Regions from separate parts of the Kocuria sp. CPCC 205231 genome, predicted to be linked through region 4. Evidence: riboswitches for the same ligand, from Rfam matches in the RefSeq annotation. Region 4 holds a riboswitch; each other region holds the start of a gene.
The links. Region 4 has a riboswitch for thiamine pyrophosphate ahead of RF640_RS18395 (3-oxoacyl-ACP reductase). Riboswitches for the same ligand answer to the same signal wherever they lie in the genome.

Region 1 (7,719 bases), on a different contig from region 4:
TCCTCGGCGACCGCGTCCAGCTGTGCCGAGAGGAACTCGACCGGCGGGACGTGGATGTCGCGCACGCCCACGGTGTTCTGCACGACGACGGCGGTGACGGCGCTCATCCCGTAGCCGCCCATCGCGGCGATCGACTTGAGGTCCGCGTGCTGGCCGGCCCCGCCCGTGGGGTCGGTGCCGGCGATGGCCAGGACGCGGGGCACGCGGGCGGTCACGGGGCCACCTCCCCGGCGGGCACGGCGGTGAAGGCCCGCAGGTAGCGGGCGGCCGCGGCGGCGGGGTCCGGGTCGGCGCAGATCCCGGAGACCACGGCCAGCCCCGCGGCGCCGGCGGCGCGCAGGCCGGGGGCGTCCTCGACCCGCACCCCGCCGATGGCCAGGCAGGGCAGGGCCGTGCGGGCCGCGGCGCGGGCGAAGCCCTCGACGCCCAGCGGCTCGGGGTGGTCGGGCTTGGTGCGGGTCGCCCGCACCGCCCCGACGCCCAGGTAGTCGACCGTCCCGGCCGGCAGCGCGGCGGCGGCATCGAGCTCCTCCGCCGTGGCGGCGCTGAGGCCGAGCACGGCCTGCGGGCCGCAGATCTCCCGGGCGAGCGCCACGGGCAGGTCCGACTGGCCCACGTGCACGCCGGCCACGGGGGCGCCGGCCGCGCGGGCGGCGAGGTACACGTCGGCGCGGTCGTCCACGAGCACGGGCACCTCCCGGCCCACGCGCTCGGCCACGGCCGTCAGCAGGGCGACGAGCTCGCGGACCGGGGCGTCCTTCTCCCGCACCTGGACCATGGTGGCTCCCCCGCGCACGGCGGCGGCCACGACGTCCGGGACCGTCCGGGGGGCGCTCAGGGCGGTGTCCGTCACCAGGTGCAGGGACAGGGCCGCGGGGTCGAGGCGCGGGCTCACCGGGCGACCTCCTCGCGCACGAGCTCCGCCCGGGCGGCGATCCCCTCCGGGGTGACGGCGTGCAGCCGGTCCAGCAGCGCCACGGCGAAGGAGCCGGGCCCGGCGGAGTCGGCGGCCGCGTCCTCGGCCGCCAGGGTGTACACCGTGGTGGCGGCCACCGCCGCGGCGGCCGGGTCCGTGCGCACGGCGGTGAACGCCGCCATGAGGGCGCCCAGGGCGCACCCGCCGCCGGTGATGCGGGTCAGCAGGGGCGTGCCGTGCGGCACCCGGACCACCGTGCCGTCCGGGGAGCGCACGAGGTCCACGGGCCCGGACACGGCCACCGCCGAGCCGGCCCGCTCGGCGAGCGCGGCGGCGGCGTCCCGGGCCGCGTCGACGCCGTGGGTCGCGTCCGTGCCGCGGCCGCCGGCGCCGCCGGCGAGGGCGATGACCTCGGAGGCGTTGCCGCGCACGATCGCCGGCTCGAACCCGAGCAGGTCGCGGGCCAGCGCCGTGCGCACGGGCAGGGCGCCCACCGCCACCGGGTCCAGGACCCAGGCCCGGCCCGCGCGGCGCCGGGCCCCGACGGCCTCGTAGGCGGCGCCGCGCTGCTCGGCGGTGGGCGTGCCGGTGTTGACGAGGAGGCCGTCGGCGAGCTCCGCGAAGACCCCGCCCTCGCCCTGGATGTCGGTCATCGCCGGGGACGCGCCCACGGCGAGCAGCACGTTGGCGGTGAAGTTGGTGACCACGGCGTTGGTGATGCACTGCACCAGCGGCGCCGCGGCGCGCAGGTCCGCCAGGGCCGCGGCGGCGTCCTCGGCGAGCGCGGGGTCCGGCGGCACCGGCCTCCCGGGTCCTGGTGTGCGGTCGGACGGGGGTACGGCATCGCGCATCTGCGACATCCCTTCGCTAGTACTGGCTAGATCAGGTTCGACGGGTGTGTTCTCAGCCGCTCGTGCGGCACCCCGTGTCTGGTGTCCTGCCAGTCTAGTCGTCGTGCGGGAGTCGGCACGGACCCCGCACGGGATCAGAACATGCCGTTGGCGTGGGCCATCCGCTCGGGCACCGGCTGCGCGACGCCCCAGTGCTCCACGATCCGGCCGTCGTCGAGGCGCCAGAGGTCGTAGCAGGCGACCGTTCCGGTGGATCCTCCGTCGCGGCTCCCTCCGGGAACGGCCTCCGCGACGGTCAGCACGAAGTTCCCCTCGCCGACCACGCGGCGCAGCCGCTGGTACGCGGGCTGCGGGCCGTCCGGCGTGCCGCCGGTGTGCTCGGTGCAGCCCCGGGGGCTCATGTGGTCCTGGACGGCGTGGCGGTCGCCCCCGACGAGGGCGGCCTCGACCCACTCGGCGGCGATGCGCTTGTTGTCCTGCGTCCGCTCGTGGTCCGTGACCGCGACGGGACCGTCGAGCTGGGGGCGGGCGCCGTCGGGGCCCGTGCGCAGGGGCTCGAGGACGTCCCAGTGCTCGGCGATCCGTCCGTCCTCCACCCGGAAGACGTCGAAGCCGACCAGCGGCTCCGGACCGAGCCCTTCGTACACCGAGTGGACGGCCACCGTCCCGTGGTCGTCGAGCATCCGGACCATGTCCACGCGGAAGTCGTCGGGCATGCTCTGCACGAACTGCCTGAGACCCTCGCGCCCGTCCGGCGCGAGCGGCGAGTGCTGGACGAAGTCCTCCGTGTAGTGACGGTCCACGGCCGACGGATCCCGGTGGACGAACAGTTCCGTGCCGGTGGTGCGGATGGTGTCTGCACTGGTCATGGCGATGCTCCCTGGAACGGGCGGCCGCTCTCCCGGCGGACGGGACGGCGGCCCCGGGTGTGCTGTGGTGCGCACCACGGTACGCCGCCGCGCGGAGGGCGGGCAGGCCGGGGCGGTCCGTGACGGTCCGCGACGACGGAGGACCCCGACCGTGCCGGTCGGGGTCCTCCGTGGTGCTGCTCGGCGGGGCGGGTCAGCCCCGGTCGGCGGGCCGGCCGCTGGTGAGGTCCTCGGCCTTGACGCCGACGCCGACGACGGTCGGCGCCCGGCGGGAGGACTCCTCCGGGGCGCGCTGGGCGACGGTCCTCGCCTCGTGCCGGGCGCCCTCCGCGGCGGCCGCCCGGCCGGCGGTCACCTCGGCCTCGCCGGGCCGCGCCGCCGGGGCAGAGGCCCGCCGCGAGCGCCGCCGGGGTCGCACTGGCTCGACGTCCGCCTGCTCCGCGGCGACCGCCGCGGCGGGAGCGGGCGCCTGCCGCTCCGTGCGCTCCTGTGCCGTGCTCTCCTGGGCCGGGGCCTCCGCCGCGGCGGTGGCCCCCTCCGCGGCGTCATCCGCACCGGTGACCGCCTCGGCGGCGGCCTCCGGGGCGGCGGAGCCGGCGTCCGGTCCCCGCTGCCCGAAGACCTCCGCGAGGGAGTCCAGGCTCAGCGGCCGGGCCTCGGCGGGCTCGACGACCACGGCGTGGCCCTGCGGCAGCTCGATGACCTCGCCGTTGATGGTCAGGCGCGAGCCCTGCTCGCCCGGCGCCTCCTCGGCGGGGAGCTGCTCCGGGGCGGCGGGGGCGGTGTCCTCCCCCTCCTCCGGCTGCTGCTCGGCGGCGGTGTCCCCGCCCTGGCCACGTCCGCGGCTGCGCTTGCCGCGGCGCTTCTTCCGGGAGCGCCCCGAGCCCTCGGGCCGGGACTCCGCCGGCTGGGCGGCCTCCTCGGCGCGCTCCGGCTCGTCCGCGGCCGCCTCCTCGTGGTGGGTGGCGGCGGCGATCGTCGCGAACGCCGTCCGCGCGGCCTCGGCCTTGGCCCTCTCCGCGGGATCGGCCTCGGCGGAGCGCTGCTCCGTCCGGGCGGGCTGCTGCTCGTTGCGGCCCCCGCGGCCGCGCTTGCGCTCCGTGCGGTTCGGCCGCTGGTCGCGGGACTCGCTCGTGGCACCGCCGGAGCGGCCCTCGAGCGGGTGGTCGTGGACCACCACGCCGCGGCCGGCGCAGTGCTCGCACGGCTCGGAGAACACCTCCAGCAGTCCGGTGCCCATGCGCTTGCGGGTCATCTGCACGAGGCCCAGCGAGGTCACCTCCGCCACCTGGTGCTTGGTGCGGTCCCGGCCCAGGCACTCCACCAGCCGGCGCAGCACGAGGTCCCGGTTGGACTCGAGGACCATGTCGATGAAGTCGATCACGATGATCCCGCCGATGTCCCGCAGCCGCAGCTGCCGGACGATCTCCTCGGCCGCCTCCAGGTTGTTCTTGGTGACGGTCTCCTCGAGGTTGCCCCCGGAGCCGGTGAACTTGCCGGTGTTCACGTCGACCACCGTCATCGCCTCGGTGCGGTCGATGACGAGCGAGCCGCCCGAGGGCAGGAAGACCTTGCGCTCGAGTGCCTTCTGGATCTGTTCCTCCACGCGGTAGTTCACGAACAGGTCCTCGTCCTCGTCCCACTTCTTGAGCCGGTCGAGCAGGTCCGGTGCGACGTAGGTCACGTACGCCTCGATGTTGTCCCACGCCTCGTCGCCCTGGACGACCATGGTGGTGAAGTCCTCGTTGAAGACGTCGCGCACCGTCTTGATCGTGAGGTCCGGCTCCGCGTAGAGCATCTCGGGCGCGAGCGTCCTGGTCGACCCGGCCCGCTCCTGGATCTGCTCCCACTGGGCGCGCAGCCGGTTGATGTCGTGGGTGAGCTCCTGCTCGGAGGCCCCCTCGGCGGCGGTGCGCACGATGACGCCCGCCCCGTCCGGCAGACGGTCCTTGAGGATCTTCTTCAGCCGGGCGCGCTCCACATCGGGCAGCTTCCGGGAGATCCCGGTCATCGACCCGCCCGGGACGTAGACCAGGTACCGGCCGGGCAGGGAGATCTGGCTCGTGAGCCGGGCGCCCTTGTGCCCCACCGGGTCCTTGGTGACCTGCACCAGGACCGAGTCCCCGGACTTCAGCGCGACCTCGATCCGGCGCGGCCCGCCCTCGAGCCGCGACGCGTCCCAGTTGACCTCGCCGGCGTAGAGCACGGCGTTGCGGCCCCGGCCGATGTCGATGAACGCGGCCTCCATGGACGGCAGCACGTTCTGCACCTTGCCCACGTAGACGTTGCCGATCAGGGAGTCCTGCTGGGTGTGCGAGACGAAGTGCTCGGCGAGGACGCCGTCCTCGAGGACGCCGATCTGGATCCGGTTGTCCTTCTGCCGGACCAGCATCTGCCGCTCGACCGACTCGCGGCGGGCCAGGAACTCGGCCTCGGTGATCACCTGGCGGCGGCGGCCCGTCTGGCGGGACTCGCGCCGGCGCTGCTTCTTGGCCTCGAGCCGCGTGGAGCCCTTCACGGCCACGACCTCGTCGACCGTGGCGGTCTCCGCGGCGCGGGGCGCCCGGACCCGGGTCACCGTGTTGGGCGGGTCGTCGTCGCTGCCGCCCACGAGCTCCATGTCGACCTCGCCGCGGCGGCGGCGCCGACGGCGGCGGCTGGTGGCGCTCCCGCCGGTCCCCTGGCCGGCCTCCTCGCCCTCGTCGGCGAGCTCCGCCGTGTCCGGCTCCTCGGGACCGTCGCCCGGGTCCTCGGCGGAGGCGTTCTCCTCCTGCTGGCGGCGCCGCGCCTCCCGGCGGCGGGCGGCGCGCTGCTGAGCGGCCTCGCGCAGCTCGTCGAGGTCCGGGGCGTGGAACATCAGCGAGGTCGCCGTCACCGCGGCGGCCGGCGCCGTGCGCGGCTCCCCGTCGTCGTCGGTGTCCTCGTCGTCGGTGTCCTCGTCAACGGTGTCCCCGCCGTCGTCGGTGTCCGCCTCGTCGTCCTCGGCGGACGAGGCGGGGTCCTGCCCGGCTCCGGCCGGCGCGTCGACGGCCGGCGCCTGGGCCCCGGGACCCAGGTCCTCGGTCTCGCCGGCGGGCTCGACGCCCTCGGCGGCCTCCTCCGCGCCGGGCGTGCCGGGCGCGGGGTTCGCGGGCGCGACGGCCTCCTCGGCCACCGCACCGGGGCGCTCGTCGCCGGGGACCGCGGTCCCGGGCGCGACGTCGAGGGTGTCGGTCCCCGCGGCGTCGCCGGTGGCCGGCGCGGACGGCACGGTCTCCGAAGGCTCGCCGGGAACCTCGCCCGGCGTGCCGGGCCCGGCCTCTGGGACGGCGTCCGGCGCGGGACGCGCGTCCTCCGACGCCTCCTCGGGCACGTGGCCCGAGACCTCGGGGGCGGCGTCCGGCACGGCCGGCGCGTCCTCCGACGGCTCCCCGGGCACGTGGCCCGGGGTCTCGGGGGCGGTGTCCTGCACCGTTGCCTCCGCCACCGGGAGGTCCCGGCGGGCGTCGTGCGATGTGTTCTGCTGACCAGCGTCCAGGGCGTCCTGCGCCCCGGCCTGGTTCACCTGTTCGGCATCCATATACAGCTGTGCTCCTGCCGCGGTACGCCGTCCGTACCCGGTCCCCGCAGCTGCTTGGTCGGCGTATCGCCGGTGGGGGTCCACGCGGCGGCCAGAAGTCCTGTGCGTACCCGTCGCGTCCCGCACACCTCGCGAACGGGCGGGGACGGCAGCGAGCCAGTCCGGGGCTTCGAGCCGCTGCTCACGAGGGCAACGGTCTTGGGCCGGCGGCGGACGCGCTCAATCCGATGAGAGCCGCGGGTCCTGCCGACCTGGGGTCGAAGTCCGACTGGGCCGAGATCCCGCGTACGGGCGGGCTCGACCGTGGCCAGTATCTCACAGACGCCCCGGTGCGGGCCGGATTGGCTCCGTCACGGCCCGCAACCCGCGGGCACGGGGCCGGGAGAGCCCCCGGGGAGCATCAGGGGGCATCGCCTAGGATCGGCGTGTGACCTCCACTCCGCCCCGCCTCGACGACTCCCCCGCCGTGTCCCGCGGCCCGGACGCCCGCGCCGACCGGCGCTGGGGCCTCGTGGCCCTCGTGACCGGGCTCCTGGGCTTCTACGGCGCCGCCACGCTGGTGTACGAGCGGCTCCAGCTCTTCCTCGACGCCGGCCACCGCACCAGCTGCGACATCAACTCGTGGCTGTCCTGCGGCACCGTCATGCGCACGCCCCAGGCGGAGGCCTTCGGCTTCCCCAACCCCTTCATCGGCATCGTCGCCTACGCGGTCGTCGTGGCCGTGGCGCTCGCGGTGCTGGCGGGTGCGCGGTTCGCCGCCTGGTACTGGTGGGGGCTGCAGATCGGGGTGACCCTCGGCTGGGTCTTCGTGCTGTGGCTGTGGTGGCAGACCACCTTCGAGATCAACGCCCTGTGCCTGTACTGCATGCTCGTGTGGGTGATGCAGACCGTCCTGCTGGTGCACACCACGACCCGCAACCTGCGCGGCGGGGTGCTGCCGGCGCCGGCCGGCGTGGCGCGCGGCGCCGAGCAGTGGGCGTGGTTCGTCTCCGCCGCCCTGCTCGTGCTGCTCTTCGGGACCGTCCTGGTCCGGTTCGCCGGGGTCATCTTCCCGGCCTGAGCCCGCCCGGTGCCGTGCGGCTCCGCCGGACGCGGCACGGCACCGACGACGAACGGCCTCCGCCCGTGCTGGGCGGAGGCCGTCGTCGTCGGTGCGCACCGGGGTCCGGCGGGCTCAGGGCTCAGGCGAACCAGATGCCGATCTCGCGCTCGGCGGACTCCGGGGAGTCGGAGCCGTGCACGATGTTCTGCTGGACCTTCTCGCCCCAGTCCCGGCCGAGGTCGCCGCGGATCGTGCCCGGCGCAGCGGTGGTCGGCTCGGTGGTCCCGGCCAGGGACCGGAAGCCCTCGATCACCCGGTGGCCCTCGACGACGGCGGCCACGACCGGGCCGCTCAGCATGAACTCGACGAGCGGCTCGTAGAACGGCTTCCCCTGGTGCTCGGCGTAGTGCTGCTCCAGCACGGAGCGCTCCGCGTGCAGCAGGCGCAGGTCGACGAGGCGGTAGCCCTTCGCCTCGATCCGG
Region 2 (7,719 bases), on a different contig from region 4:
CGCGCAGCTGCCGCGCCGAGGGCTGGCTGCGCGAGACGCCCAGAGCGGAGGCGCTCAGCAGCGGTCCGCCGTCCGCCCCGGAACCGGCGGCCCGGGTCCCGGCCGGACCCCCGGCGGAGCCGGCACCGGAGCCTGCACCGGGACCCGCGGCGGGGCGGGCGGGCGCACGGGTGGCGGGCACCCGGCCGGGCACCCACACCCCCGCGCCGCTGAGCTCGTCGGCCGCGGCGCCGAGCACCCGGTCCGGCGCGCCGTCGTGGGTGATGCTCCCGTCCCGGCCGAGCACGACGACGCGGTCCACGACCTCGGCCCACACGGCGACACGGTGCTCCACGACCACGAGCGTGGCGCCGCTGCGGTCGAGGCAGGACACCACGGCGTCGCGGACCTGCCGCACGCCGGCGGGGTCCAGGTTCGCGGTCGGCTCGTCGAGCAGCAGCAGCCCGGGGCCCATGGCCACGGCGCCCGCGAGCGCCAGGCGCTGCTTCTGCCCGCCGGACAGGGCCGACGTGGAGTGGTCGAGGGGGAGGTCCAGGCCCACGTCGTGGAGCGCCGCGCGCACCCGCGGCCAGATCTGCTCCCGGGGCACCGCGAGGTTCTCGAGGCCGAAGGCGGTGTCGTCCCCGATCCGGGACAGCACCACCTGGGACTCGGGGTCCTGCTGCACGAGCCCGGCCCGGCCGCGCGCCTGCTCCGGCGGCATGCCGTCGAGCAGCAGCTCGCCGGAGGCGGACTGCCCGTCGTCGTCGTGGAGGACCCCGGCCAGGGCGTGCAGGAGGGTGGACTTGCCCGCCCCGCTGGGTCCCAGCAGGAGCACGCGCTCCCCCGGCTCCACCACGAGGTCGAGACCGCGCAGCGCAGCCGTCTCCCGCCCGGGGTGGTGCCAGCCGAAGCCGCGGGCCTCGACCCTCGCCCCGCGGGTGGCGGCCGCCACCGGGCCCGGGGTCGTGGGAGCCGTCATCGCCGCACGGCCCGCCCCGACGCGAGCCCCTGCAGCACGCCGGTGGCCGCGAGGGCCCGCACCACGGCGTGCATCAGCAGGCCCGCGAGCACCGCCCCGGAGACGGCCGCCAGGACCACGTAGACCACCTGGTGGCTCAGCGCCCACTCGTAGTTGTAGACGATGTTCTCGTGGACGCCCAGGAAGATCCCGCTCACGGCGCCCGCCGCGGCCGCCGCGAGGGCGTCGAAGCGGCGGTACCGGAAGGCGGCGAAGGCCAGTTCCGCACCGATGCCCTGGACGAGGCCGGAGAGCACGACCAGCAGGCCGAAGTGGGTGCCCAGGAAGCTCTCGATCACGGCGGCGAGCAGCTCGCAGAACAGGGCGGCGCCGGGCTTGCGGATGATCAGCCCGCCGAGCACGCCGGCCACGAGCCAACCGCCGGCGATCAGCCCCACGGCGGGGGGATAGGCGACCGCGGCCGTGCCGACCACGGGGTAGAGCAGGTTCGACCACGCCCAGAAGACCACCGCGCACACGGCGGCGAGGACGGCGGCCACGACGATGTCGACGACGCGCCAGGACGACGCGCGGGACGTGCCGGGGCGGCGGGCGGGACGGTGGGTGGTGGTGTTCACGGTGGGTTCCTCCTGGGCTCAGCGAGCCGTCGGTGCCAGGAGGGGACGGGGTTCCGCGGGCCGCGCCGGTGGCGCGTTCCCGGGGAAGCACCCCTGAGATGCTCGACTCCCTTCGCCGGTGCTAACCGGAGCAGGTTCGAGGGTCTGCGGCGATCCGCACTCTCAGCGCCGCTCCGGTCTCACCGGCGGGGCGCTCCCCTGTCGTTCAGTGGCACCGAGTCTACCCCTCCCCCACCCCCGCCGTGCACGACCACGGGCCCGGTGCACGACGAAGGGGCCCGTCCGGCCGGACACCGGTGCGGTGTCCGGCCGGACGGGCCCCTGCGCGAGGTGCTCGCCGGGCCTCAGACCTCGGCCTGGCTCGAGGCCTTGGGGTTCGTCCGCGGCCTGTCCTCCATCTTCGCGATCTGGCGGGAGATGCCGACCTTGATGACGGTGCCCACGAGACCGGTGACGAGCGACCAGATGATGATGCCCGTCCAGGCCTCGTCCGGGTCCGGGTTCTTGGCGGGGGGCGGGTCGCCGGTGATGCGCGTCCACGCCGCGCCGAGCACCTTGTGCGAGAGCGCCACGCCGCCGAGCGAGAGGCCGGTGCCCACGAGTTCGAGGACCTTGGTGTTCATGGAGTGCTGCTCCTTGTCGTCCGAGGGGGACGCGGGTGCGCCCTGTCGATCCTGCTCAGCCTAACGCGTCCCCGGCGCTCCGTCAGTCTGCTGTCCGTCCGCCCGCCGGCCGTCCGGGCTCGGCGCCGGCGGCCCCGCGGCGACGCCCTCCGAGCCGCTCTCCGCGGCGCGGTTGAGGACCTCCTGCAGGTCGTCCCGGGTCAGCGTGGTCCGGTTCAGGTGCTTGGTGCGGTACGTCGAGCGTCCCACCATGTGGGCGGAGACGGGCACGGTGAGCAGCTGGAACATCCAGCCGAGGGCGATGAGCGGGATCATGACGGGTTCGCGGTTCTCGAGGGCGACGGCCGTGAGCATGAGGAGCAGCCCGAAGACCTGGGGCTTGGTGCCGGCGTGCATGCGCGTCAGCAGGTCCGGGAAGCGGACCAGGCCGATCCCGGCGGCGAGGGACATGAGCGCGCCGACCACGAGGCACAGGGCCGCGGCGGCGTCCAGGACGGTGTCCAGCACGGCGCTCACCGCCCGTGCTCGGCGGTCTGGGTGGCGAAGCGCGCCACGGTCACGGACCCGATGAACCCGACCAGCGAGACGATCACCATGAGGATCAGGTTGTTGAGGTGTCCGTGGTAGGCCATGTCCACGGCGAGGGCGGCCGCGACGATGGCCAGGAGCACGTCCGTGGCCACCACGCGGTCCAGCAGGGAGGGGCCCTTGGCGAGGCGGTAGAGGGTGCCCGCGGCGGCCGCGCTGAGCAGCACGGCGGCGACGGCCACGGCGATCTGCATCACGGGCGGTCCTCCTCGGAGTCGTCGGCCGGGGTGGATCCCGGGGGGTGGCTCGGGGCGTCCGCCGGGGACCCGGTGGGCACCTCGTCCCGGCGGCGGCCCACGATCTGCAGGCTCGCGGTGATCGGGGAGCTGAGCGCGGCGCTGTCCCGCCGGTCCGTGCCGGAGTCCCGTCCGCCGCCCCGCTCGGCGCGCAGGGCGGCGAGCTCCTCCGGGGTGCCCATGATCCGGATCCAGGCCGCCTCCACCTGCAGGGCGGACCGGCGGAAGTCCTCGGCCTCCTGGGCGCTGCGGACGTTGAGCGCGTGGAAGTACAGCGTGCCGGAGGCCCGGTCCACCTCCACCACGAGCGAGCCCGGGATCAGGGTCATGGTGTGGCCGGTGGCCGTGAGGAGCAGGTCCGAGCGCGTGCGCAACTGGACGCCGACCACGGCGTTGCGCGCGCGCGGTCCCACGAGGATCGCGATGAGCATCACCTCGATGCTCGCCTTGGCGACCTGCCACACGAACGTCACGGCGAAGAGGGCGAACTGGAACAGGTTGAACCGGCCGGACAGCTGGACGGGCGGCAGGTACAGCACCCAGGTGACGAGCAGGGCCAGGACCAGTCCGACCAGCAGGTTGCCGGGGCCGAAGTCGCCCCAGAGGGCGCCCCACACCACCACGAGCCACACCAGCAGCGGCAGCTCGACGAGCAGGGAGTTCTTGGGGCGGGTCACGGGGCCTCCTCCACGACGGGCTGCGGCGCGGATGCGGGGTCCAGCACGGCCTCGACGTAGCGCTCGGGTCGGACGAGGTTCTCCGCGGCGTTGTCAGCGAGCTGGAACAGCGGCCCGGCGAACACGGTCAGGGCCACCCCCGCGGCGACGAGGGCCGAGGCCCCGCCCAGCATCGAGGGGGACATCAGGCGCACGTCGCCCTTGCCCGCGAAGCGGCCCGCCTGGTCGTCGACGGCGCCCGAGGTCAGCAGGAACCGGGAGCCGGCGGGCACCGGGGCCAGCAGGATGGGGTCCGGGTACTCCGCGTCCTCCGGCGCGCGCAGGAACACGCGGTTCCACACCCGGATCATGGCGAGCAGGGTCAGGAGGGACACCGCCACGGAGCCCGCGACGAGGACGTAGGCCAGCCCGTCCCCCTGGTCGACGCCGGCCTGCAGCAGGCCGGTCTTGCCCAGGAAGCCGGAGAACGGCGGGATCCCGCCGAGATTGAGCGCGGGCACGAGGTAGAGCAGCGCGAGCAGCGGGGAGATCTTGGCCATCCCGGCCAGCCGGTCCACGTTGGTGGACCCGCCGCGGCGCTCGATCAGCCCGGCCACGAGGAACAGGCTCGTCTGGATCACGATGTGGTGGGCCACGTAGTAGACCGTGGCGGAGAGCGCCTCCTGGGTGCCCACGGCCACCCCGAAGATCATGTAGCCGATGTGGCTGATCAGGGTGAAGGACAGCATGCGCTTGATGTCGATCTGCGCGAGCGCGCCCAGGATGCCGACCACCATGGTGAGCAGCGCGACCCACATCAGGAGGTCGTCGAGCCGGTCCCCGGGGAAGAGCACGGTCTCGGTGCGGATGATCGAGTACACGCCCACCTTGGTCAGCAGGCCGGCGAACACGGCGGTCACGGGCGCGGAGGCGGTCGGATAGGAGTCCGGGAGCCAGAAGGACAGCGGGAAGACCGCGGCCTTGATGCCGAACGCGATGAGCAGCATCAGGTGCAGCTGCATCTGCGTCCCCACCGGCAGGCCCTCGAGCTTGACCGAGAGATCGGCCATGTTGATGGTGCCCGTGGCCGCGTAGATCATCGCGATGGTGATCAGGAACAGCACGGAGGAGATCACCGAGACCACCACGTAGGTCACGCCGGTGCGGATCCGCTGCACGGTCCCGCCCATCGTCATGAGCACGTAGGAGGCGGTCAGCAGGATCTCGAAGCCCACATAGAGGTTGAACAGGTCCCCGGCCAGGAAGGCGTTCGAGACCCCCGCCACGAGGATGAGGAAGGAGGGGTGGAAGATCGAGATCGGCCCCTCCTCGTCGCCGTCGGCCACGCCCTGTCCGCTCGCGTAGACGAGCACGGCGAGGGAGACGACCGTGGAGACCACGAGCATCAGGGACGAGAGCTGGTCCACGACCATGACGATGCCCCAGGGCGCCTCCCACCCGCCGAGGTGGACGGCCTGCGGACCCAGGTTCCAGGTGGTGCCGAGGATGAGCACCTCGACCGCGAGGGTGAGCACGAGCGAGCCGATGGCCACGCTCCGCTGGAGGGCGTTGCGCCGCAGCAGCAGGAGGCTCAGGGCCGCGCCGAGGAACGGGATGATGACGGCCAGGGGGGCCAGCTGGGCGAAGTTGACGGTCACCGCTTCCCTCCCCGCTCGCCGGTGCCGCGGACACCCGGGGTCTCCAGGGCCTCACCGGGGTCCCGCGGCGCGGGGGCGTCGTCGAACTCGGTGGTGTCGGCGGGGACGTCGGCGTCGTCCTCCATGTCGTAGGAGGACTGCCGCGCCACGCGCCGGTCCTCGACGTCGTCCTGGATCTCGTCCCGGCGCCCGAGGACCCAGGACCGGTAGATCATGCCCAGGAGGAACGCGGTGACCGCGAGGGAGATCACGATGGCGGTGAGGATGAGGGCCTGGGGCAGCGGGTCGCTGTAGTCCTCCGCGGCGATCGACCCGTCGTACAGGGGCGCGGAGCCGGCGGCCCCGCCGGCGTGCAGGATCAGCAGGTTCGTGCCGTTGGTCAGCAGCATCAGCCCGAGCAGCACGCGGGTCAGCGAGCGCTCGAGCAGCAGGTACACGCCCACGGCGTAGAGCACGCCCATCACGACCAGCAGGGTCAGGTTCACGGTCATCGGTGCTCGTTCCCTCCGTCGGGGCGGATCCGGGCGATCGCGGTCGGCGATGTCGCGGAGGCCGCCGCGGTCGCTCCCGCGGGGGCGCCGGCGGAGACCTTCCGCTGCCGCGTGACGCGGATGCGCGTGCCGCGCCCCGGGGTGCGCCGCCGCCGGCGGACCGCGTCCTCCTCGATCCGCTGGTCGATCCGGCCGCCGAGCGAGCGCAGGATGTCCAGGATGAGCCCCACCACGATGAGGTAGACCGCGACGTCGAAGACCAGGGCGGTCACGAACTTCTCCGCCCCGAAGAGCGGCAGCTCGGCCTCGAAGGTGTAGCTCTGCATCACCGACCCGCCGAAGAACACGGGGGTGACGGCGTAGAGCGCGGCGAGCGCCAGGCCGGTCCCGAGCATCGTGCCGGCGTTGATCGGCGTGGCCAGCTCCAGCTCGTAGCGCCCGCCGGCGAGGTAGCGCACGGTCAGGGCGAGGCCGGCCATGAGCCCGCCCGCGAACCCTCCGCCGGGGTCGTTGTGCCCGGCGATCAGCAGGTAGAGGGAGACCATCATGAACGTGTGGAACAGCAGCCGGGTGACCACCTCGAAGACGATCGAGCGCCGCTCGGGGGCCATCGTCCGCCCGGCGAGCAGGTAGGGGTCCTCGAGGTCGTCGTCGCGGCGCGCCAGCCCCACGTCCAGCGGCTCGCCGCCGGGCGAGACGGCCGCGGCGTTGCGCCGCCGGATCACCCGCAGCTGGTCGGTGGTGGGATCGTCCCCGGAGCGGACGATGCGGTCCCCGCGCCCCGTGACGAAGATCAGGGAGGCCACGCCGGTGGCGGCGAGCACGAGCACGGAGATCTCCCCGAACGTGTCCCACGCGCGGATGTCCACGAGGATCACGTTGACGACGTTCTGGCCGTCGCCGAGCTCGTAGGCCATGCGGGGCAGCTCCAGGGAGATCGGGTCGGCCGTGCGGGAGGAGATGCTGAACGCCGCGAGCGCCATCATGAACAGCCCGAACGTCACGGCGATGGTGCCGCGCAGCAGCCGGCGCCCGGCCGGGTTGCGGTGCCACAGGGGGGCGGGCAGCGAGCGCAGCGCGAGCACGAACGCCACGAGCAGGACGGTCTCGACGAGCGTCTGCGTCAGGGCGAGGTCCGGAGCGCCCTGCAGGGCGAAGATGAGGGCCAGCCCGTAGCCCGTGACCGACACGAGCAGCACCGCGAGGAAGCGCTTGCGGGCCAGGGGCACCAGCAGGGCCGCGACGACCATGGCCGCGCCGGCGATCAGCTGCCCGGGGCCGTCGGAGACCCGCAGCGCCCCCAGGGGCGGGGTCTCCTCCGCGATCAGCGCCACCAGCGGCACGACGATCGCCGTGATCAGGATGACCGAGAGGTAGAACATGAGCGAACCGCGCTGGGTGCGGCCGGTGATCCACACGGCGGCCAAGTCCAGCACGTTGACGACCCGCCGGTAGAGGAGCTCCCCCGGGGGCAGGGACGGCAGGGCCCGCTGGAGGTCCGCGACCTGGCTCCGGAAGCGGTGGAGCAGGATCCCGCCCGCGACGATGAGGGCGGAGAGCCCGAGGGCCGGGGTGAACCCGTGCCACAGGGCCAGGTAGAAGTCGTGCTCCACGGCCGGGAACTGGTCGACGTAGGGCTGCAGCATCGCGTCGACCGGCTGGGGCCAGAGGCCGAGGACCACCGTGAGGACGGAGAGCACGAGCGGCGCGGCGAGGAACGCGGGCTCGACCCGATGCATGTCGCTGACCACGGCCCTGCCGCCGACCCCGGCGTCGAGCTCGGAGAACTCGGCGGACTTGTGGGCGAACCCGCCCCACACGAACCGGGCGCTGTAGGCGAAGGTCAGCACGGAGCCGACCACGAGCCCGGCGAGCACCACGGTCCCCGC
Region 3 (7,719 bases), on a different contig from region 4:
CGGGGAGTAGCCCTCGGCGGTGATGGCGAAGCGCAGCGGGACGCCGCCGAGCAGGACCAGCATCCGGGCGACCTCGTCCACGCGGTGCTCACCGATCCCGGCCGACCACGCGGGGTCCCGGGCCAGCAGCTCCGCGAGGGTGTGGCGCACCAGGGCCTCGGCCTCGAGCATCAGCTCGTGCCGGCGGCGGCCCAGGCTCGGGTGGTCCTGCAGCAGCCTGCGGCGCCGCTCGGCGTCCCGTCCCGCGTAGGCGCTGCGGGAGACGGCCAGCAGCAGGCGCGAGACCTGACCCAGCAGGTCGTGCTCGAGGGCGAAGCCATCCAGCAGCTCCGGGTCCAGCGAAGGGGCCCGCATGCCCAGGACCGCGTCCTCCTTGGCGGGGAAGTAGTTGAAGAAGGTCCGCGGGGAGACGCCGGCCGCCGCGGCCACGGCCTCCACCGTGGTGCCCTCGACCCCGTGCTGCACCGCGAGGGCGGCGGCCGCCTCGTGGATCGCGGACCAGGTCTCGGCCTTCTTGCGGGCGCGCAGGGTGGGAGGGAGGTCGGCATTCATGCCCAAATTTTTGCACTTCTGCAAGTTTTGCACAACTGCAATATCTGCCCGGCCCGCCCGGCGGCGCCGGGCGGGCCCTCCGGCTCAGTCCTTCAGCGGGTCGTGGCCCCAGTTCATCAGGGAGTAGCGCCACCGGGTCTCGCGCACGTCCCCGTCGGGGCGCTGGGCCAGGTGGCGGTGGACGTAGCCGACCACCTTGCGCATGTGCTCGTGGTCGGCCTCGGTGCGCTCGCCCTTCGGCTTCTGCAGGATCTCCACGATCCGCCGCCCGGAGCGGTGGCCCACCGACTCCCCGCCGTCGCCCTGGCCCACCGAGGTGGACTCGTCGGTGTCCAGCCACGTCGACAGCTGCTTTGCGGTCATGTTGACGGCCTCGTCGAAGTCCTTGCCGGTGGTGTCGTCCTGCTCGCCCATGCCCTGCTCCTCGCTCTCGGACCGGGCGGCCGCCGTGTCGCCGCGCGCCCTCGGCGCCCGGGCACCCCGGGCACGAGGCCCAACCTACCGGCGGACCGGGGTGCCGGCGAGCAGTCGCCGGTGTCGAGCGCGGTGCCGCCGGCGGGCGGGTGCGGACGCCGCACCGGGCCGGGGCTACGCCGCGACGCCCACCTGGATCAGGGTGTTCCAGGGGTCCTCGAAGCGCAGCACGGCGCCGTCGTGCCGGGTGGGGATCCTGTGGTCCGCGAGCCGGGACGCCAGGGCCGCGACGTCGTCGGCGTCCGGCAGGTCGATGTTGACCTGGCCCAGCCCCAGCGAGGCCGCCCGCGGGCCGGCCCCGGCGCTCTGCCAGGTGTTGAGCGCGATGTGGTGGTGGTAGCCGCCGGCGGCGATGAACAGGGCGGAGCCGATGTCGCTCATGACCTCGAAGCCCAGGACGTCCACGTAGAACTGCCGGCCCAGCGGGATGTCGCCCACCTGCAGGTGCACGTGTCCCAGGGTGGCCGGCGGCGCCGGGGGTCGCCCGCTCTGCTCGGCCAGGTGCTCCTGGAGGAACCCGTTCGGGTCCAGGGGGTTGGAGGCCAGGGTCAGCAGGCCGGTGGGCTCCCGCCGCCACGTGTCGCGGGGGCGGTCCGTGTAGAGCTCCACCCCGTTGCCCTCGGGGTCGTCGAAGTAGAAGGCCTGACTGTAGAGGTGGTCGGCGCTGCCGGTGAAGGAGCGGGGCGCCACGGTCGCCACGGACGCGAGCGCCGCGGCCAGGGCCGGCTCGTCGTCGAAGACCACCGCGGTGTGGAACAGGCCGGCCTGCCCGCGGCGGGCCGGCGGGAGCTCCTTGACCTGGCGCAGCCGCACGACCGTCCGGCCGTCCCGGCCCAGGACCGCGGTGTCCCCGGCGTGGGCGAGCACGTCGAGGGTGACGGCGTCCGAGTAGTAGGCGACCATCGTGTCCAGGTCGGAGACCAGCAGCTCCACCGCGCCCATCCGGGTGTCCGCGGACAGCAGGTCCTCGGCGGGGCGCTTCGTCAGGCTCTGGGGAGCGGGGTTCTGGGGAAAGATCGGCATCGCGGGGTTCTCCGTCGGCAGGGGCGGCGCATTGGTTGATATGTCCCCAAGAATAGCCTCAGAAGCTTTCCGGTGCAAGTAAATGGTGGTGCTGTGGGCTCAGAGGATGAAGATCAGGGCGGCGATCACCGCCAGGATGCCCAGGAAGACGAATCCCCACGCCTTGAGGTTGTCGGAGTCGTCCTCCTCGGGCTCTGCCGGGCGCGGCGGCCACCCGCCGGGGCCGGGCCCGAACACCGGCCCGGAGGCGCCTTGGGTGCCGGCACCAGTACCGCCCGGGCCGGGTGCCCCGGGTTCGGGGTGCTGGCCCGGGAACTGCCCGGGCGGCGGCGGGGCCGGGCTCGCGGGGCTCACCCCCCACTGGGGGTTCCCCGGTGAGCCCGCCGGAGGGGCGCCGGGCGGGGGTGTTCCCGGGCGGATGTCACCGTCCGCGGCCGGGCCGGCCGCGGAGGAGGATCCCGCGGTCGGACCCGGCGCCGGGGGAGCCGCCGGCGGCAGGGTCTCGCCCGAGAGCACGGGGCCGTCCTCGCGGTGGCCCCGCTCCGCCTCGTTCAGCAGGGTCACGAACTGCTCGAGCGGCTCGGACCCGTCGTGCTCCCGCGCCAGGAAGCGCTCGGCGCGGCGGCGCACCACCTTGTAGACGCGCCCGTCGTCGGGGATGCCCAGGTCCCGGGCGGCCCGGGCCACGGCCAGCGGGGGCTGCTCCGGCAGGGGGTTGGTGCCCCACTCCAGGAGCCCGGTCAGCAGCGGGCGCTCGAGCACGGCAGCCAGGGCCGCCCGGGCGCCCGGCACCCGGGTCAGCTCCAGCAGCCCGCTCGGCGGCGCGGACGGGCACCCCGGCACGTCGCTGGGCAGCCGGGCGGCGCGCTCCAGCCAGAAGGTGTCGCCGAAGAGGGTGGCGAGCAGCACGGCGGCGGCGAGCCGGTCGTCGCTCGGGGCGGCGTCCTCCGGGAGGCCCTGCTCCCAGTGCGTGCCGAGGGCGCGGCGGGCGGGCTCACCGGCCAGCCGGACGCGCAGCTGCGCGTCCTCCGGGCCGCGGGCGGTCTCCGCGGGGCGCTCCACCGCGTGCCGCACCTGGGGGTCGAGCTCGGGGTCCATGGGCCACCTCTCCGTCGTCGTCCTGCGTCCATGCTCTCAGAACGTGCTGGACGGCGGCGGGGAGCCGACGGTGAGGCGGGCGGGGGGCCGCCCCGGGCTCAGGCGGGGAGCAGACCGCGCAGCTGCCCGGCGGCGGTGCGGGGATCGGGGGCCTCGGTGACGGCGCGGACGACGACGACGCCGCGCGCCCCGGCCTCCAGCACCTGCGGGAGCCGCGTCTCGTCGATGCCGCCGATGGCGAACCACGGCACGGGCAGGACCTCCGGGTCCGCGTCCAGCCGGGCCTCCGTCAGCTCGGCGACCGCGCGGACGAACTCCAGCCCGGTGGCCGGGCGCCCCGGCTTGGTGGGCGTGGCCCAGACGGGGCCGGTGCAGAAGTAGTCGACGTCCGAATCCTCCAGCGCCGCCGTGGCCTGTCCGAGGTCGTGGGTGGAGCGCCCGATCAGCACGTCGGGGCCCAGGAGCCGCCGGGCCTGGGCGGGGCTGAGGTCGTGCTGGCCCACGTGGAAGACGTCGGCGCCCACGAGCGTGGCGATGTCGGCGCGGTCGTTGACCGCGAACAGGGTGTCGTACTCGGCGGCCACCCGGCCCAGCAGCTCCAGCGCGGCGATCTCCTCGTCCGCGTCGATGCTCTTGTCCCGCAGCTGGACGACGTCAGCGCCGCCGGCACAGACGGCGTGCAGGAAGTCCTCGAGGTCGCCCCGGTCCCGGCGGGCGTCCGTGCACACGTACAGCCGGGCGGCGAGGAGTCTGGCCGTCCGGGTCTCTCGCAGGGAGGACTCGGCGGGGGCGGAGGCATCACGGGTAGGCTGGGTCACACGCTGATGATAGGTCAGCGGTTCTGCGGGAGCCCCACCGGGGGCTGAGAGGGCGTCCAGCGCCGACCGCCACACCTGATGCGGGTCATGCCGCCGGAGGAAAGGACGTTCCCTGTGACTGCCGCGCACCCCGCCCCCACGACCGCGCCCCACCCGCTGGTCGACCGGCCCGAGCACGTCCGCGCCGACGTCGCCGTCGTCGGCGCCGGGGTGATCGGCCTGGCCACCGCCTGGGAGCTGCGCCGCCGCGGCCGCTCGGTGGTCGTGGTGGACCCCGAGCCGGGCTCCGGCGCCAGCCGCGCCGCGGCCGGGATGCTCGCCCCGGTGAGCGAGGTCCAGTACCAGCAGGAGCCCCTGTACCCCCTCATGACCGCCTCGGCCGCCGAGTACCCGGCGTTCGTGGCCGCCCTCGAGCAGGCCGCCGGCGGGACGGTGGGCCACCGGGCCACCGAGACCCTCGTGTGCGGCGTGGACGCCGCCGACCGGCAGGCCCTGACGGACCTCCGCGAGCTGCAGGGGCGCCACGGCATGACCGTGGAGCAGCTGACCCTGCGCGCCGCCCGCACCCTCGAGCCGGCCCTGAGCCCGCGGCTGTCCGCCGCGCTGCGGATCCCCGACGACCACCAGGTGGACCCGCGCCGCCTCGTGGCGGGGCTGCTCGCGGCCCTCGTCGCCCCGGAGCTCCCGGAGCTCCCGGAGCCCGCCGGGCCCTCGCAGGCCCCCGGGGTCCCGCCCGTGCGCGACGGCGGACCGGCCCGCCTCGTCCACGGGCTCGCCACGGGGCTGCGCCGCCACGCCGAGGGCGCGGCGACGGGCGTCCGCCTGGCCGGCGGCGGGATGGTCTCCGCGACCTGGACGGTCCTCGCCCCGGGCGCCGGGCTCGGCGAGCTCGAGGGGCTGCCGGAGGACTGGCACCCGCCGCTGCGGCCGGTGCACGGGGACATCCTGCGCGCCCGGGTCCCCGCCGGGGCGCCGGAGCTGCTCGAGCGCACCGTCCGCGGCCTGGTGCACGGGGTGCCCGTCTACCTGGTGCCCCGCGCCGACGGGACCGTGGTGATCGGGGCGACCTCCCGCGAGGACGACCTGAGCGGCCCCAGCGCCGGCGGCGTGTTCCGGCTGCTGCGCGACGCCCAGGCGCTCGTGCCCGGCGTCGCCGACCTCGAGCTGATCGAGGTGCTGGCCCGCGCCCGGCCCGGCACCCCGGACGACATCCCGTACCTCGGCCGGGTCCGCGACCCGGACGGCTCGCCGGTGCCGGGGCTCGTGGTCTCCACCGGCTACTTCCGCCACGGCGTCCTGCTCGCCCCGCTGGCCGCCCGGCTCGCCGCGCAGCTGGTGGCCGGCGGGTCCGGAGCCGATCCGGCCGCCGACGCCGAGCACCTCGCCACCACCGACCCGCACCGCTTCGACCGCCCCGTCGAGGCCCGTCCAGGGGATCCCGCGCCGGCCGCCGCCGGGCCCGGGCCCCGGAGCAGGAGCACCCGATGACCGCCATCACCCTCAACGGCCGCCCGCACCGCGTGGCGGCGGAGGCGACCGTCGTCGACCTCGTCGCCGAGACCGTCGGCCGGGCCCTGGGGCCCGACGGCGCCCCGCTGGACGGCGGGCGCCTCGGCGTGGCCGTCGCCGTGGACGCCGCGGTCGTGCCCCGCAGCCGCTGGCGGCGGACCCCCGTGGCGGAGGGCCAGTCGATCGAGATCATCACCGCCGTCCAGGGAGGCTGACGTGACCGTCCCGCACCCCGACCCGCACCGCGACCCGCTCGTGCTCGACGGCACGGAGCTGGGCTCCCGGCTGATCATGGGCACCGGCGGCCTGAGCTCGCTGCACACCCTCGAGCAGGCGCTGCTGGCCTCCGGCACCGAGCTGACCACCGTGGCCCTGCGCCGCTACGCCCCCGGCCAGGGCGACTCCCTCTTCGCGCTGCTCGAGCGCAACGACATCCGGATCCTGCCCAACACCGCCGGGTGCTACACCGCCCGGGACGCGCTGCTGACCGCCGAGCTCGGCCGGGAGGCCCTCGAGACCGACTGGGTCAAGCTCGAGGTGATCGCGGACGAGGACACCCTGCTGCCCGACGTCGTGGAGCTCCTCGACGCCACCGAGCAGCTCGTGGCCCGCGGCTTCAAGGTCTTCGCCTACACCTCCGACGACCCGGCCGTCGCCCGCCGCCTCGAGGACCTCGGCGCGGCCGCGGTGATGCCCCTGGGGGCTCCCATCGGCACCGGGCTGGGCATCCTCAACCCGCACAACATCGAGCTCATCGCCTCCCGGGCCTCCGTGCCCGTGGTGCTCGACGCCGGGATCGGCACCGCCTCCGAGGCCGCCCTGGCCATGGAGCTGGGCTGCGACGCCGTGCTGCTGGCCAGCGCCGTCACCCGCGCCCAGGACCCGGTGGCGATGGCCACCGCGATGCGCCACGCCGTGCTCGCCGGCCGGCTCGCCGCCGGCGCCGGGCGCATCCCGGCCCGCCGCCACGCCCAGGCGTCCTCGCCGATGGCCGGGCGGATCGACGCGGACGCCGCCGGGGCCGGACCGGCTGACGGGCCGGCCGCCCGCCCGGCGGACGTGCCGCGCGGGGACTGGGCGCCCGTGGGGGAGCGGCCGTGAGCCCGCTGCCCCCGCTCGTGGAGCCCGGCCCCGGGCTGACCCGCGAGGAGCTCGAGCGATACGCCCGGCACCTGACCCTGCCCGGGATCGGGCCCCTCGGCCAGCGGCGGCTGCGGAACGCCCGCGTGCTCGTCATCGGTGCCGGGGGACTCGGGTCCCCCGCCCTGCAGTACCTCGCCGCGGCCGGGGTGGGGACCCTCGGGATCGTCGACGACGACGTCGTGGCGGTCTCCAACCTGCAGCGCCAGGTGGTGCACACCACCGCCGACGTCGGCCGCCCCAAGGCCGTCTCCGCCGCCGAGGCCGTCACCGCGCTCAACCCGCTGGTGGAGGTCCGCACCCACCCCGTCCGGCTGGACGCGGACAACGCCGTGGACATCGTCGGCCGGTACGACCTGGTCCTGGACGGCGCCGACAACTTCGCGACCCGGTACGTGGTCAGCGACGCCGCCGCCCTGACCGGCACGCCCTGCGTCTGGGGCTCCATCCTGCGCTTCGAGGGCCAGGTCAGCGTGTTCTGGGCCGGGCACGGACCCACCTACCGGGACCTCTACCCCGAGGCCCCGCCGGACGGGGAGGTGCCCAGCTGCGCCGAGGGCGGGGTCTTCGGCATGCTCCCCGCGACCGTCGGCGCGGTCATGGTCACCGAGGCCGTCAAGCTCGTCACCGGCACCGGGGAGCCCCTGCTCGGGCGGGTGCTGCTGCACGACGCGCTCGCGATGACCTGGCGCGAGATGCGCCTGGACCCGGATCCCGGCGCCGCCCCGGTCACCGCGGTCGCCGCGCCCGAGGCCGTGTGCGCGCTGCCCGGGGCGGGTCCCTCCGAGACCGTCGCGGCGGCTGAGCTGGCCCGGCTGCTGGAGCACCGGGAGCGCGGGGAGGCGACCTTCGCCCTGGTGGACGTGCGCGAGGACTGGGAGCGGGAGCTCGTGGCCATCGACGGCGCCGTGCCCGTGCCGCTGCAGGAGATCCTGGACCGCGGCGCGGACGCACTGCCCCGGGAGGCCCGCGGCGCGGACCTCGTGCTGCACTGCAAGGCCGGGGCCCGCTCCGCGACGGCGCTCGCCGCGCTGCGGCCGTTCTTCGCCGGGCGGGAGGAACGGGTCCGGCACCTCGAGGGCGGGGTGCTGGCCTGGGTGGCGCA
Region 4 (7,719 bases):
TTGACCAATGACTCGGTAACCATGGTCACTGAGTCGGCTTAGACCTCAACCCGGCAACCCCTCACGGACGCGCCCAATGTCCTCATTCTGGACAACACTCGAGAGATCGTGACTACACCTGCGTACTGGAGTTGGTTGGTGAACGCTCGGTCTCATGAGCAGCGTCATCCGCCAAGATAGACGCGAACAATGTACATATATCCAATTCTGCTTACAACCATCTAAGCCGAAGTAGCCCTGACTACTGGGTGTCGGCCACATCTGTCGGAGCCGTCTGCCAAACTTACATGGTGACCAACGTGGATATTGCAAAGTTGAAGAGGCTGCGGGCCGCAGTTTCCAGCGCCCTTGAGCGCGTTCCCGAACAATCTGCCCATGGTTTGCCCCCTACATACAACTCGCTTCGCGAACAGGTGGCAGCCGCAGTGCCGCAGGGCCTGCTCGAAGAGCTTGAGCAGCTTGCACCTCCGATTGCCAGCACCGGTCGTGGGCCTCACGCTCTCATCGAGAGGGCTAATGACGGTGCGCAGGCATATGCGCGGTTGGCTGCGCTAAAGGGATGGCTGAGCGCCGTTATCGATGCGGAATAGGAGCAACATTGGGTACCGTCGAACTTGTGCGTCCGGTAACGGAAATGCGAGCGGCTATCATACGCGCGCGACTAGTCGGGGAGGAGATTCTGGGATCCGCTCCGGTTAACGAGACACACGTAAGCGACTTCCGTGACAAATATCTTTCCTGGGAGGGCAGGACCGCGGCAGTACTTGAAAACGGTTTCAAGGTCTCCGGGTTCCTTACTACCAGCCCAAAAGATGAATTCACCGGTACTGCGGTTTCGCTTCTCGACCTAAAGATCGCATCCACGACGATTCCCTGGGAACGTGTGCCGGAGGTGATTGCGGACATCAAAGAAAAGATTCGAGTTCTTGGAGCAGTCGAAGACCGCCTCGATGTATACGCCGAAGGGTCGCCGAGCTCGACACCACCGGACACGCCTGTTGACGCGCCAATCTTCTTGGTACACGGCCATGACATTGAGCGACGCGAAATAGTCCGACGCTTCTTGGAGACAGTGACTGATCGCGACGTCGTCGTATTGGCCGATCAAGCGAATCGAGGTCAGGACATTCTTGGTAAGCTACTTTCTCACGCACAGCGGGCCGTCTTCGCCGTAGTCCTTCTTACCCCTGATGATGACGGCGGGAAGCATGGGGCGGGAACGGTCTCCCCACGCGCACGGCAGAACGTTGTCTTTGAGCTAGGGCTTTTCATTGGACTGTTGGGCCGGGACAGAGTGGCGGCACTAAACGAACCCTCAATCGAGCTCCCCACAGACTTCTCAGGAGTTGCCTACATCCCAGTAAAGGGCGAGTCGTGGCAGATGGAACTAGCGCGCGAGCTAAAGGCTGCAGATATTAAAGTGTCCCTCGATAAGGCGCTTTGATCATATGGTTAAATATAAAATGCAGAATTCGATGAAAATACCACCGAAAGATGAGTAATTAGAAAACATAAAAACAGCACCAGGACCGATTCCACCGGTCGTCGCGACACCCTACTGAGGGGGATGTGGATGGCCAGACCGATTGGATGGTTGAAGAAGTTGACGGGACGATCGCCGAAGATCCCTCTGGGTGCGCCATTAACGCGGCGGAGTATCGAAGGCGAGTTCTAGAGACAGGTCACCACAGGACTTTTCTCGGTGGACTTGGCAGTAGCCGTCCGGACTGCTGCACGATCAGGTCACACCCTGACCTGGCTCAATGTCTCATAACTTGTATTATGTAAATTAATGAATCGATGAGATCTACTTTCTGCCTCCCTGCCCGCTCTGACGTGGGACAGATCCGACGTGAGGTGCCGGCTTCAGAGACTTCTGGGCGAGCGTGTACGGTCGGAGTAGTGACACGGGGTGCCGGTTTCATCCGGCTGAGATGACACCCGTTGAACCTGATCCAGTTCGTACTGGCGAAGGGATGTCCTACCAAGCCCGGCCGACGCCTCGTGCTTGCATCTTTTCGCCCTGATCCTCAGGGAACCTCATGCAGATCGCAAAACAGATCGTCCTCGTGACCGGCGGGGCCCGCGGCGTGGGCCGCCACATCGTGGAGGCCTTCGCCGCGCAGGGCGCGCAGGTGGTCATCAACTACCGCTCCAGTGCCACCGCCGCCCAAGAGCTCGCAAACCGCTTCGGCCCGGAGCGGGCCGTGGCCCTGCCTGCTGATGTCACGGATCCCGAACAGGTCTCCACCATGCTCGAGCGGACCCGGGAGCACTTCGGCGCTCCGGTCACCACCGTGGTGAACAACGCCCTGGTGGACTTCTCCTTCAACGGCGACGCCCGATCCCAGGCAGCAGTGATCGGCTGGGAGGAGTTCACCACCCAGTTCTCCGGTAGCGTCCGCGGGGCATTGAATACCACGCAGACGTGCCTGCCGGGAATGCAGGAGCAGGGTTTCGGGCGGATCGTGAACATCGGCACCAACCTGTTCCAGAACCCCGTCGTCCCGTATCACGACTACACCGCCGCAAAGGCGGCCCTGCTCTCGCTGACCCGGACCCTGGCCAAGGACCTGGGCCCCCACGGTGTCACGGTGAACATGGTCTCCGGTGGGCTGCTGCGCACCACCGACGCCAGTGCGGCCACCCCCGAGGAGGTCTTCGACCTCATCGCCGCCTCCACCCCGCTGGGCCGGGTCACCACCCCCGAGGAGTTCGCCGACACCGTCCTGTTCTTCGCCTCGCCCTGGGCGCGCTCGGTCACCGGGCAGAACCTGGTGGTCGACGGCGGACTGGTCATGGGATGAATCCGCCACCCATGAGCACACACCGGCAACTGCACCTCAACGCCTTCCTCTTCGGCGCCGGCCACCACAGCGCGGCCTGGCGGCGCCCCGACTCCCCCGCCGAGCACCTGGGCGAGATCTCCTACTGGGAGCGTCTGGCCCGCACGGCCGAGCGCGGTCTCTTCGACGCGGTATTCTTCGCCGACGGTCACAGCACCGGCGACGTCTCCTCCGGGCCCCGCTGGTTCCTCGAGCCGCTGACCACACTGTCGGCCATGGCCCAGGCCACCGAGCGGATCGGACTGGTCTGCACCATCTCGACCACCTTCTTCACCCCCTTCCACGCCGCCCGAATGCTCGCCTCCCTCGACCACATCAGCGGCGGACGGGCGGGGTGGAACGTGGTGACCTCCATGTTCGACGCCGAGGCCCGCAACCACAGCATGGAGGCCATGCCGGACCGAGAGCGGCGCTACGCCCGTGCCGAGGAGTTCGTGCAGGTCGCCCAGCAGCTGTGGGACTCCTGGGCCGAGGACGCCGTGCTCGCCGACCGGACCGGGCTCTACGCCGACCCCGCCCGGCTCCGCCCGGTGCACCACCGCGGAGAGCACTTCCAGGTGGACGGGCCCCTGACCGTGCCCCGAGCGCCCCAGGGCAGCCCGGTGCTCTTCCAGGCCGGGGCCTCCGGACCCGGACGGGATCTGGCCGCCCGGTACGCGGAAGGCATCTACGCGGTGGCCTACGACCTGCCCGCCGCCCGCGACTACTACACCGACATCAAGGCCCGTATCACCGCGGCCGGGCGGAACCCGGAGGCGGTGGCGGTGATGCCCGGGCTGGTCACCTACGTCGGCTCCACCGAGGCCGAAGCCCGAGCCCAGCAGGCCGCGGTCGACGCGCTGCTGCCCACCGACCAGTCGCTGGCCCAGCTGAGCACCTTCGTCCAGCAGGACTGCAGCGACTGGGAACTTGACGCCCCAGTTCCTCCACTGCCCGCGCTTGAGCAGTTCAGCGGACCCCAGGGCCGCTACGCCACCATTCTGCGGATCATCGAGGTGGAACAACCCACCGTTCGACAGCTGCTGGGTCGCCTGGCTGCCGGCGGCGGGCACTGCACCATAGTCGGCACTCCCGAACGCATCGCGGACCGGATCGAGCATTGGTTCCGCAGCGGAGCAGCCGACGGGTTCAACCTGATGCCCCCGACCCTGCCTGATGCCCTCGAGGACTTCGTCGACCACGTCGTGCCGGAACTGCAACGCCGCGGCCTCTTCCGCACCCACTACACCGCCGACACCCTCCGCGGGCACCTGGGATTCCCTTGCCCCACCTTTGGAGCGCCGGCCTGACCCCACCGGCAGCACAGCGAACCCGCGGGCGCGCACAAGCGCCCTTGAGCGGGACCATATCCATAATGCGGGCAGGTGGACCGGTAGCGAGACGTGTTGAGGCAGGACGAGTAACTTCCTGCCACGCCGGCAGATCAGTCGCTGGGGCGGCCGTGCGTGCACCTCCAGCGCCCGAGTCTCAACCCACAACCATGCGACGCCTTCGCCGACGAAGAGCCCCGGTGCACGACCCCGCGCCGTTCCATACCTCAGCTGTACGCGCGAATCTCTCATTAAACGAGAGTTCTCCATGCTGTCCTGCGTGAACGATGCCGGCGTCACGAGCTCGCCGATCCCACCGGTCCGCCGCGCACCCTGTTGCCACCTGGGCAGACGCCCGTAGGCAGAGGGGGACGAGTTCTCGCACCTGTTTCTACTCGTCCTACTTAGCGGCTGATAACCGGCCATATGTAAAGAAGGTCGCGTCGAGCTACTGATGCAGCCAGTGTCCGCGGATCAATCAGCGATAGCGCGTTTGGTCCCTGAGTTCTAGGGTGGGAGATCCGCCAGGAAATTTCTGCTTCGTCAGCAGAAGCGTGCACTTCGGGCAGGGCCGGGTCTCGCCCTGGTGGTCCCGCAGAAGCATTGCCAGATCCTGGTGCCGGTGCTCCACTGGAAAGACGAGCCTGTCCTGGGCCCGTACGTCCAAGGGGGATCATCATGGCTGGTCACGACAAGCAGGCCGAGCACACCAAAGCAGAACACACTCACGGAGAGAACTGCGGGCACGAGACCGTTGAACACGGCGATCATGTGGATTATCTCCACGACGGTCACCGGCATGCGGAGCATGAGGACCACTACGACGAGTGCGCGTAGCCTGCCCCCGGCATCCTTCAAGAGGCCCCTGCAGAGAGCAGGGGTCTCTTGTTCTGCCCCGGCATCGGTTGAGGGACAGCTCCTGCTGCCCTGCTCCAGGCGCGCACATTGACGGGCATTGTGGGCGGGCATTGTGCGTGAACGCTTGAGACGTGGGCGTGCCAGGGAGACTCGTCCACGAGCGGGTGAACGTGAACGGGGTCAAAGCAGCTGTTCGATGGTGTTCCCGCCGTCGGTGGTGCGCAGCACGGTTCCGTCGGCCACGAGCAGGGCCTCAGTCTCGCCTTCCTCCGTGAGCCCGGCCCCCAGGGCGGTGATCTCCCCGATCGGCTGGTCACTGGCCGTCCAGGTTTCCCCGGCATCTGCGCTGGTCAGCAGGTTCCCGTCGACCCCGGCCCCGACGATGGTCTTGTCGTCGGCCCAGGCGATCAGGGACATCAGCTGCGGGGTGTCCAGGGTGTCCCAGGTGGCACCGTCGTCCTGGGAGCGCATGACGCCGTCCTCGGTGGTGGCCAGGATGGTGCCTGTGCCCGGGGCGATCGCCAGGGCGGCCGGGGCGGAGGGGATCTCGAGGGTGTCCCAGGTGCGCCCGTCGGAGCTGGCGCGCAGCTGCCCATCGAAGCCGAGCACCCCGTTCGGACCGGCGGCCAGGGTGTGGAAGTCCGATTCCCCGCCCCTCGAGAGCACCTCCCAGGTCTCGCCCTGATCGGTGGATTCGATCAACCCGACCGGTTCGGGCAGATCGGTGCCGATACCGGGGTGGCCCGAGGCCAGATAGCGGCCCTCGGGCGTGACGGTGAAGCCCATCAGGTCCACGACCGGACTTGCCTGAGTCAGTTCCCCGTCCTGGAGGCGGAACAGCCCTTCATGGGTGGCCAGCAGGATCACCCCTGCTCCTGCTCCTGCTCCTGCGCCGCCTCCGGTCACCGTGTCGCGGGTGATGGCGTGCACATGGGTGATCGCCGTGCCGGTGCTGCTCGCTCCGGCCGGTGCCGGGCTCTCCGCCGGGGAAGTACACGCGGCCAGGGCGCCGGTGCCGAGCAGGCCGAGGCCGCCCACGAGCAGGGTTCTACGGGTCAGGGGGTTCATGGGTCCTTTCCGCCTCGCACCACACTGCGAGGGCCATCCACCATTGTCGACCGGTCGGGGAGGGACCCTGTGGCGTTCTCCGTGAAGGTTTGGCGAAGATTCCTCCCCCGACCAGTCTCCGGCACGAATGCGGTGCGGACGGAGGGGACACTGAAGTCATGGATTCTGGCATCGATGCGGTGACCGGGCGGGTGCTGGTGGTCGACGACGAGAAGCCCCTGGCCCGGATGATCGCCACCTACCTCACCCGCGCCGGCTATGACGTGGCCACCGCCCACACCGGGCCCGACGCCGTGGAGGCCGCCCGCAGCCGGAGCTTTGATGTGGTGGTGCTGGATCTGGGGTTACCCGGGCTGGACGGGATCGAGGTGTGCCGCAGGATCCGGGGCTTCTCCGAGTGCTACGTGCTGATGCTCACCGCCCGCGGGGACGAAGACGACAAGCTGGCCGGCCTGGCGGCCGGGGCCGATGACTACATCACCAAGCCTTTCAGTGTGCGTGAGCTCGTCGCGAGGGTGGCCGCGGTGCTGCGCCGGCCCCGCACCACCGTGACTGCTGTGGAGCCGGCCCGGGTGTTCGGGGACCTGACCGTCGATCTCACCGCCCATGAGGCGCGGGTGGTCGGTGAGCCGGTGGGGTTGACCCGCACCGAGTTCGACCTGCTGGCCGCCCTGACGGCGCGGCCGCACCAGGCGTTGTCCCGTCGTCAGCTCATCGACACCGTGTGGGACCCGGCCTGGGTGGGCGATGAGCGGCTGGTGGATGTGCACATCGGTCACCTGCGCCGGAAACTCAGTGAGGATCAGAGCGCCTACATCGACACCGTGCGCGGGGTCGGCTATCGGATGGTGAGCCGGTGAGCGGCCGGCGGCACAGCTGGGGGTTGGCCTCCCGGTTCTTCCTGGCCCAGGCCATCGTGGTGGCCGCCAGCATCCTCGCCGCCGTGGCCGTGGCCTCCTTGGCCGGGCCCCCGATCTTCCACGAACACCTGATCATGGCCGGGCACTCGGAGAACTCCCCGGAACTCCTGCACGTGGAGCAGGCCTACCGTGACACCAACCTCATCATCCTGGGGGCGGCCCTGAGCACTGCTGTGGTGTGCGCGGCGGCGGTGACCTGGTTCTTCACCCGCCGCCTCCAGCGGCCCCTGGCCGCACTTACCCAGGCGGCCCAGTCCATGGCCCGCGGGCGCTACGACACCCGGGTCCCGGCCCTGGGTGCCGGCACCGAGGTGGACGCGGTCGCCACCTCGTTCAACACCATGGCCACCCGTCTGCAGCGCACCGAGGACACCCGCCGGCGGATGCTCTCGGACCTGGCCCACGAGATGCGCACTCCGATCTCGGTGCTCTCCGTCTACTGCGAGGCTCTCCAAGACGGGGTGACGCACTGGGACGAGGCCACCGGGGAGCTCATGACCGACCAGCTGGGACGCCTCACGCGCCTGGTCGAGGACATCCACGACGTCTCCCGGGCCGAGGAGGGCCGGATCGAGCTGGAGCGCACCGCACAACCCGTCGACGAGCTGCTGCGCACCGCCGTCGAGGCCCACCGGGAGGCCTACGCCGCCAAGGGCGTGCATCTGGTGCTCGAGGCGCAGGATGCCGCCGGGGTCGTGGAGGTGGACCGGCAGCGGA

Region 1: it holds a riboswitch for thiamine pyrophosphate, as region 4 does, so the genes downstream of both, thiM (hydroxyethylthiazole kinase) here and RF640_RS18395 (3-oxoacyl-ACP reductase) in region 4, are expected to answer to the same signal.
Region 2: it holds a riboswitch for thiamine pyrophosphate, as region 4 does, so the genes downstream of both, RF640_RS07685 (ECF transporter S component) here and RF640_RS18395 (3-oxoacyl-ACP reductase) in region 4, are expected to answer to the same signal.
Region 3: it holds a riboswitch for thiamine pyrophosphate, as region 4 does, so the genes downstream of both, RF640_RS02995 (FAD-dependent oxidoreductase) here and RF640_RS18395 (3-oxoacyl-ACP reductase) in region 4, are expected to answer to the same signal.

Annotation. Positions count from the first base shown of each region.
Region 1 covers NZ_JAVKPP010000012.1:41,965-49,683, reverse strand. Annotated here, with positions in the region: gene RF640_RS13180 (bifunctional hydroxymethylpyrimidine kinase/phosphomethylpyrimidine kinase) at 1-215, opposite strand, end outside; gene thiE (thiamine phosphate synthase) at 212-895, opposite strand; gene thiM (hydroxyethylthiazole kinase) at 892-1,716, opposite strand; TPP riboswitch at 1,759-1,852, opposite strand; gene RF640_RS13165 (nuclear transport factor 2 family protein) at 1,902-2,636, opposite strand; gene RF640_RS13160 (Rne/Rng family ribonuclease) at 2,830-6,195, opposite strand; gene RF640_RS13155 (vitamin K epoxide reductase family protein) at 6,623-7,255, shown strand; gene ndk (nucleoside-diphosphate kinase) at 7,377-7,719, opposite strand, start outside.
Region 2 covers NZ_JAVKPP010000006.1:54,410-62,128, forward strand. Annotated here, with positions in the region: gene RF640_RS07680 (ABC transporter ATP-binding protein) at 1-961, opposite strand, end outside; gene RF640_RS07685 (ECF transporter S component) at 958-1,578, opposite strand; TPP riboswitch at 1,669-1,788, opposite strand; gene RF640_RS07690 (DUF4235 domain-containing protein) at 1,923-2,201, opposite strand; gene mnhG (monovalent cation/H(+) antiporter subunit G) at 2,262-2,717, opposite strand; gene RF640_RS07700 (monovalent cation/H+ antiporter complex subunit F) at 2,714-2,986, opposite strand; gene RF640_RS07705 (Na+/H+ antiporter subunit E) at 2,983-3,702, opposite strand; gene RF640_RS07710 (Na+/H+ antiporter subunit D) at 3,699-5,339, opposite strand; gene RF640_RS07715 (Na(+)/H(+) antiporter subunit C) at 5,336-5,830, opposite strand; gene RF640_RS07720 (Na+/H+ antiporter subunit A) at 5,827-7,719, opposite strand, start outside.
Region 3 covers NZ_JAVKPP010000002.1:290,510-298,228, reverse strand. Annotated here, with positions in the region: gene RF640_RS03020 (TetR family transcriptional regulator) at 1-552, opposite strand, end outside; gene RF640_RS03015 (DUF3140 domain-containing protein) at 637-966, opposite strand; gene RF640_RS03010 (VOC family protein) at 1,141-2,049, opposite strand; gene RF640_RS03005 (hypothetical protein) at 2,149-3,147, opposite strand; gene thiE (thiamine phosphate synthase) at 3,246-3,875, opposite strand; TPP riboswitch at 3,981-4,084, shown strand; gene RF640_RS02995 (FAD-dependent oxidoreductase) at 4,080-5,453, shown strand; gene thiS (sulfur carrier protein ThiS) at 5,450-5,689, shown strand; gene RF640_RS02985 (thiazole synthase) at 5,691-6,575, shown strand; gene moeB (molybdopterin-synthase adenylyltransferase MoeB) at 6,572-7,719, shown strand, end outside.
Region 4 covers NZ_JAVKPP010000033.1:508-8,226, forward strand. Annotated here, with positions in the region: gene RF640_RS18385 (hypothetical protein) at 288-590, shown strand; gene RF640_RS18390 (TIR domain-containing protein) at 599-1,444, shown strand; TPP riboswitch at 1,899-1,994, shown strand; gene RF640_RS18395 (3-oxoacyl-ACP reductase) at 2,043-2,807, shown strand; gene RF640_RS18400 (LLM class flavin-dependent oxidoreductase) at 2,819-4,135, shown strand; gene RF640_RS18405 (F510_1955 family glycosylhydrolase) at 5,195-6,082, opposite strand; gene RF640_RS18410 (response regulator transcription factor) at 6,241-6,942, shown strand; gene RF640_RS18415 (cell wall metabolism sensor histidine kinase WalK) at 6,939-7,719, shown strand, end outside.